3 regions of the Nonomuraea sp. B10E15 genome follow, and region 3 is predicted to be linked to each of the others. Evidence: riboswitches for the same ligand, from Rfam matches in the RefSeq annotation. Region 3 holds a riboswitch; each other region holds the start of a gene.

Region 1 (2,255 bases), on a different contig from region 3:
CAGTGCACGGGCGTACGCGGAGCGGAGTCCAGGCCGCTCACCCAGCGCCGCGCGTCGGCCTGGACGTCCGCCAGCGATTTGGCGCAGCCCGGGCGGCCGGTGCAGGCGGTGACGCCCGCCCATGGCGACGCCGGGTCGACGACGAGCCCGGCCTCTTCGAGCGTCTTCGCCGCGCGATCCGCTTCCTCGGGGGACAGGTCCAGCAGTACGGCGGTTCGCCAGGGAGTGAGCCGCACAACGGGTCCGCCGTTCGCGAGCGCCCAAGCCTGGGCAGGCGTCAACCGGCCGAGCGGCACCAGAGCTTCGAGCGCGATGCGGCCGTCCCGCTGGGTAATGCGTCCGGCGCGCCTGGTGGCGGGCGAATCGCGCGATCCGGCCGGGACGCCGGGCAGCTCGGGTGCGGAGCCGGTCAGACGGGCGGCGATCCGCCGGGGGCCGTCCTCCAGCTCGCGGATCCTCCATGCCGCGTGCGAGGCCCGCTCGTCGAGGAACGCCTCGGCCACGGCGATCATGAGGGGGATCGCGGCGTACGAGCGCGCGGCGAGCCCGAGGTCCGAGCCCGCCAGCAGCACCCGCCCGTGGTGTGAGCCCGCAGCCGTGAAGGTGACGTCCGCGCCGAGCCCGGTCACGTCTCCCGTGCCGTCGTCCAGCGCGAACAGGAACCGTCCCGGCAACTCGGCGAGGCGCGCACGTGCGCACAGCGCCTGATCGAGGGCATCTACCATCGGCTGGGTGTCGAGCAACCCTCCGGAGCCTCGCCCGCTCAACGGTGAGGCGACGATGTTGCGGACTCGTTCGTGCGCGGCGGACGGCAGCAGGCCCGCGGACGCGATCCGCCCGGCGAAGGCGGATGCCGAGCGCAGCGCGCGCACCTGCACGTTCGCCCGCGAGGTCAGTTCGATCACGCCGGAACCGAGCTCGTCCGCGCAGGCCGCGATCTCGCGGAGCTGGGCGGCGGTGACGGCGCCGCCGGGCAGGCGGACGCGGGCCAGGGGGCCGTCGGCGGCGTCGTGCATCTGTAGCGCTCCCGGACAGGCGTCAGGGCGCACCCGTCCGGAAAAGTCGGCTATGGACACGAAGAGGATGGTAACGCCACTTCTGGCAAGGGTGGCTCCTGCCGTAGGCTCCCGGGTAGGCGATGGCAAAGGGAGGAAGCCGGTGCGAAACCGGCGCGGTCCCGCCACTGTGACCGGGGAGCGAACCCCACCACAGGCCACTACCCGGCGACGGGTGGGAAGGCCGGGGTGAGCGCTGATCCGGGAGCCAGGAGACTCCTGCTGTCGCGACACCCGCGACCGGGGCGAGGACCCCGAGGGAGGATGCGCCGTGCCTGGCGACAGCCATACCGTTCTGCTGCTCTCGACCTCTGACACAGACTTGCTGAGCGCCCGGGCCAGCGGCGCGGCCTACCGATGGGGCAACCCCGCCAGGCTGGCGGCCGAGGATCTGCCGGAGCTGCTCGACGGCGTCGACCTGGTCGTGGTTCGCCTGCTGGGCGGGCGCAGGGCCTGGGAAGCGGGGTTGGACGCGCTGCTGGCGCAGCCGCGCCCGGTGGTGGTCCTCGGCGGGGAGCAGGCCCCGGACGCCGAGCTGATGGAGCTGTCCACGGTCACCGGTGGCGTCTGCGCCGAAGCACACGCCTACCTGGCCCATGGCGGACCGGCGAACCTGGCCGAGCTGCACGCGTTCGTGTCGGACACCGTCCTGCTGACAGGGCACGGGTTCGCGCCGCCCGCGCCGGCGCCCTCCTGGGGACGGCTGGAGCGCGTCACCGGCTCCCGAAGCGGACCGGTGGTGGGCGTGCTGTACTACCGCGCGCATCACATGGCCGGTAACACCGCGTTCGTCGAGACGCTCTGCACGGCCATCGAAGCGGCGGGCGGGCAGGCGCTGCCGGTCTACTGCTCCTCGCTGCGCACCGCGGAGCCCGAACTGCTCGCCACGCTGGGCGCGGCCGACGCGCTGGTGGTGACCGTGCTCGCGGCGGGCGGCTCCCGCCCGGCCACGGCGGGCGCCGGGGGAGACGACGAAGCCTGGGACGTCGGCGCGCTCGCCGCGCTGGACGTGCCGATCCTGCAGGGACTCTGCCTGACCACCTCGAAGCAGGCATGGGAGGAGAACGACGACGGGCTCTCGCCGCTCGACGCCGCCTCCCAGGTGGCGATCCCCGAGTTCGACGGGCGGATCATCACGGTGCCGTTCTCGTTCAAGGAGGTCGACCAGGACGGGCTCACCGTCTACGCCGCCGACGCCGA
Region 2 (2,255 bases), on a different contig from region 3:
CGGGTTGCTCAGCAGGAACTTCTTCTTGTCCGCCACCGGCTGATCGCCGTAGTCGTATATCACGATCACCTCCGGCGCGCGTTCGGCGACCTGCTCGAAGGAGACGTCACCGAACGTCTTGGGCAGGTCCGCGAACAGGTTGACGCCGCCGGCCCGGGTGATCATGTCATTGCCGATTCCGGCGCCGCCGGCGGTGAAGGCGGCCTTGTCGCCGCTGTCGTAGACGAACACCTTGACCGGCTCGACCTCGCCCACCTTCGTCTCGACGCCGTCCAGGACGCCGCGCATCTCGGCGACACGCTGCTCGGCACGGTCGCTGACGCCGAAGATCCGGCCGACTGTGCGGATCTCCTCCTCCAGGAGGTCCATGGTCACCGGACCGGACGGGCAGGCTTCCAGGTTGAGGTAGGCGTCGATACCGGCCTTGGCCAGGGTGGCGCGGCCTCGTCCTTCCTTGTCGTCGAAGGCGCTCTGAAATCCGCCGTAGACGAAGTCGGGTTCGACGGACAGCAGCGACTCGTACGAGGGGTACTCCTTGGCGAGGACCTTGACGCTGTTGTAGGCGGTCTCGTACTCCTGCGGGATCCGGTCATCGAGGAATGCCGTGCCGGCCATCGACGTCTCCAGCCCGAGGGCCAGCATGATCTCGGTGACGTGCTGGTTCATCGTGACCGCCCGCTGCGGAGCACGCTCGTACGTGGTGGTCGCCCCGCAGTTCGTCACGGTGACCGGGAAGCCGGCGGCGGACGTCTCGGCAGACGGTGGTGGCGCGGCCTGCTGGGCATCGGCGCATCCGGCGACCGGCCCGATGATCAGCACGGCGAGCGCCATGAGCGACAGGGGAAGCGAGCGTCGGCTCGTCATGGGCGGGACCTTTCCTGACCGGCATGACAGGGCTGGATCGCTGGAGAAGGGCCGCACGCCAGGCAGCGGGAAAAGTGTCATGCCGAGCTCGCGGCATGCCGACCACCGTCCTCTCTTGGGGAGATCCGCCCCAATCTCTTCGAGGAGGCGACCGCGTGAGTCTCCTGGCTCTCGGGTCGACGCTCGCCCCGGCCTTCCCACCCTGACGGGCAGTGGCCTGCGTGGGGTTCGCTCACCGATCACAGTGGCGGGACCGCGCCGGATTCACACCGGCTTCCTCGTTCCGCCGTCGCCTACGTCCGGCATCGTCTCATACGCACACCTTGCCCGGTGGCCGCTGGAGTGCATTGACGCGAACGGGAGGAAAGGATACGTTCCGGTAGATTTCACGGTTGTCCAAGGGAAATCCGGTGAGATGCCGGTGCGGACGCGCCACTGTATCCGGGACGTGGATCCCGGGAGCCAGGTCGCTTGGCCGCCGTGACCTCGCTATGGGACGCGTCACCCCGAGGAGGCTCGTATGAGTGGTTTGACCACTCCGTCCACTATTCCCTTCCCACGCCTGCGCCCCTGGCTGCTGGCGGTGCCGGTGCTGCTGCTCGTCGCTTACCTGGTCCTGATGGACAATGGCGCGGTCTCCCAGACGGGCGCCTTCCTGCACGAGCTGATGCACGACGGGCGGCATCTGCTCGGCGTGCCCTGTCACTAGGGGCCGGGATGGTACGCACTTTCCTGGTCAGAGGCCTGCTCGTGGGGCTGCTGGCCGGACTGATCGCGGGCGGATTCGCCTTCGCTTTCGGGGAGCCGCGCGTCGATGCGGCGATCGCCCTGGAGGAGGCCGCGGCCCAGGCCGAGGTACCGGAGCCGCCCGCCGCCGAGGAGGCCGGGCACAACCACGGCGAGGAGGCCGAGGTCAGCAGGCCGGCGCAGAAGGCCGGGCTCTTCCTCGCCACCGGCTTGTACGGGCTGGCCGTGGGCGGCGTGTTCGCGCTCGTGTTCGCCGGCCTGCGCGGACGGGTGGGACCGCGCTCCGACGGGCTGCTGGCACTCGCCGCGGCAGGAACGGCCTTCGTCGCGGTCATCCTCGTTCCCTTCGTGAAGTATCCGGCCAACCCGCCGGCGGTAGGTGACCCAGAGACGATCAACAGCCGTACGGTGCTCTACCTCGTGATGATCCTCGTCGGGCTGGCGGCGACGGCGATCGCGGTGGCCACCGCCCGCCGTGTCACCGCGGATCCGTGGGCCCGCTGGGTGGCGGCGGTCATCGGCTTTCTCATCCCCGTGGGTGCCGCCTGGGCGCTGTTGCCAACGGTCGACGAGGTGGCCGACGGCTTCCCCGGCACGCTGCTGTGGGAGTTCAGGCTCGCCTCGATCGGCACCCAGCTCATCTT
Region 3 (2,255 bases):
AGCGCACGGCCGTGCGTACGGTCCGGCGCAGCCGCTCCCAGTCGACACCGCCGTCCGCGAGGCAGGCGGCCAGGTTGACGGAGCCGAGGTTGCACACGGCCGTCTCCGCGTCGCTCGTGACCTCGAGGATCTCGGTGCACAGGTTGGACAGGTGGATGACGTTGCCGGGGCGGCCGGTCTGGTTGGAGGTGCGGTTGGCGGCGTCCTTGAAGGTCATCCAGCCGTTGCCGGTCTGGGCGAGGGTGCGCATCATCCGGCCGTACAGGATCCTGGCGGGGACCTGCCGGACGTGGCGCCCGGCCGCCTCGTACGCGCGGTAGGCGGCGGTGAACTCCTCCCCGTACAGGTCCGTGAGGTCGGGCGTGTCCTTGGGGTCGAACAACGACCAGGGCTCGTCGGCCTCCACGCGGCGCATGAACTCGTCGGGCACCCAGTTGGCCAGGTTGAGGTTGTGGGTGCGGCGGGCGTCCTCACCGGTGTTGTCGCGCAGTTCCAGGAACTCCTCGATGTCGGCATGCCAGGTCTCCAGGTAGACGCAGGCCGCGCCCTTGCGCCGGCCGCCCTGGTTGACCGCCGCCACCGACGCGTCGAGCGTGCGCAGCCAGGGCACGATGCCGTTGGAGTGGCCGTTCGTGCCCCTGATGAGGGAGCCGCGCGAGCGTACGCGGGTCCACGAGATGCCGATGCCGCCGGCGTACTTGGAGAGCCGGGCGACCTGCCCGTAGCGGTCGTAGATGCCCTCCAGCTCGTCGCGCGGCGAGTCGAGCAGGAAGCACGACGACAGCTGCGGCCGGCGCGCGCCCGCGTTGAACAGGGTGGGCGAGCTCGGCAGGTAGGACAGGCTGGACATGAGCGCGTAGAGCTCGGCCGCCTCGGCGACCGACTCCGCCAGCCCGCAGGCCACGCGGAGGAAGAAGTGTTGCGGCCGCTCCAGCACCTTACGGGTCTCGGGATGGCGCAGCAGGTAGCGGTCATAGACCGTGCGCAACCCGAAATACTCGAACCGGCCGTCCGCCTCCGCGCAGATCAGCGCGTCCAGCTCGGCGGCGTGCGCGGCGACGAACTCCGCCAGCCCGTCCTGGATCAGCCCCGCCGCGTGGGTGGCCGCGACCGACTGGGAGAACGAGCCCACCCCGTGCCCGGCCGCCTCGTCGGCGATCTCCTCGGCCAGCAGGCCGGCGGCGATCCGGGAGCTGGCCGGATCGGTGATCACCCGGGCGGCGGCCTCCTCGATGGCCAGGCGGCGGTCAACATCGACGATCTGCGTCACGTGCTCTCTCCTCGCGAGCTCATCCCCGTGAGGGCGCGCGAGAGCACGGCGGCATGGACCCACGGCCGCACCAGCCCCCGGCCCTCCCTCGAGGCCATGGACACTGCTCGCCGGGCGCATGACCCGGCACGTCGCGGGCAGGTCTTCGGGCTCGCGGGCGTGCTCATGGCGCCTACTGGCCGTCGCTTCCCGGATCGCTCCAGTGCATGTGACGGCGGTCGTTCCCGCTCACCGCTGCGGGGCAGCCCCGGAATCGCACCGGGTTCCCTTTCACTCCGCCTCCTGGGAGGCGAACCAGCGACGACCAGGATCCTACATCTAGTGGCGGATCCCGCAACCACCCCTGCATATTGTGGATTTGGTCGTGTCGACCAGCCCGAGGTCCCGCAGCACCTCGCGCGTGCGCCGGACCTCGGAGGCGAGCCACAACTCGAAGTCGTCGCCGGTGAGCGGGATCGAGACCCATCCGGCGGCCCGGCAGGCCGCCTCCCAGCCGGCCGAGCGGGTCACCTCGTCGCACATGCCGACGGCCGACTCGCGGCTCTCTTCCGGCATGTCGTGAGCGCCGAAGGCCGCGATCCAGTCCACGAAATCCACCCGTACGCCGGATTCCAGCAGCGTCGGAACGTCGAGCTCCGGCACCCGCTCGGCCGAGGACACCGCGAGCGCCCTGATCCGGCCGCGCCCGATGATCGTGCGCCACTCCGCGACCCGGCCGGCGGCGGCGACCGCCTTGCCGGACGACAGCGCGGCGACGACCTCGTGGCGGCTGGGGTAGCCGGTGTAGTCGACCTGCCGGGTGTCGGCGCCGAGCCCTTTGGCGATGAGGCCGAACAGCAGGTGGTCGGGATTTCCCTGCGGACCGCCGGCCAGCATCGTCTGCCCGGGCCTGGTGCGCAGGGCGGCGCCGAAGTCGCCGAAGTCCTTGAAGCGGGAGCTCTCGGGCACGACCACGACCTCGACCTCGCCGGCCAGCCTGGCCAGC

Evidence for each region. Region 3 has a riboswitch for cobalamin ahead of ABGB14_RS13750 (ribonucleoside-diphosphate reductase subunit alpha). Riboswitches for the same ligand answer to the same signal wherever they lie in the genome.
Region 1: another riboswitch for cobalamin. It lies ahead of cobN (cobaltochelatase subunit CobN); the one in region 3 lies ahead of ABGB14_RS13750 (ribonucleoside-diphosphate reductase subunit alpha).
Region 2: another riboswitch for cobalamin. It lies ahead of ABGB14_RS37405 (ABC transporter substrate-binding protein); the one in region 3 lies ahead of ABGB14_RS13750 (ribonucleoside-diphosphate reductase subunit alpha).

The regions. Positions count from the first base shown of each region.
Region 1 covers NZ_JBDPMB010000019.1:106,651-108,905, reverse strand. Annotated here, with positions in the region: gene cobG (precorrin-3B synthase) at 1-1,049, opposite strand, end outside; cobalamin riboswitch at 1,105-1,293, shown strand; gene cobN (cobaltochelatase subunit CobN) at 1,378-2,255, shown strand, end outside.
Region 2 covers NZ_JBDPMB010000019.1:97,146-99,400, forward strand. Annotated here, with positions in the region: gene ABGB14_RS37405 (ABC transporter substrate-binding protein) at 1-864, opposite strand, end outside; cobalamin riboswitch at 1,022-1,147, opposite strand; cobalamin riboswitch at 1,225-1,354, shown strand; gene ABGB14_RS37410 (CbtB-domain containing protein) at 1,385-1,573, shown strand; gene ABGB14_RS37415 (CbtA family protein) at 1,582-2,255, shown strand, end outside.
Region 3 covers NZ_JBDPMB010000003.1:174,613-176,867, forward strand. Annotated here, with positions in the region: gene ABGB14_RS13750 (ribonucleoside-diphosphate reductase subunit alpha) at 1-1,270, opposite strand, end outside; cobalamin riboswitch at 1,389-1,584, opposite strand; gene ABGB14_RS13755 (tripartite tricarboxylate transporter substrate-binding protein) at 1,589-2,255, opposite strand, start outside.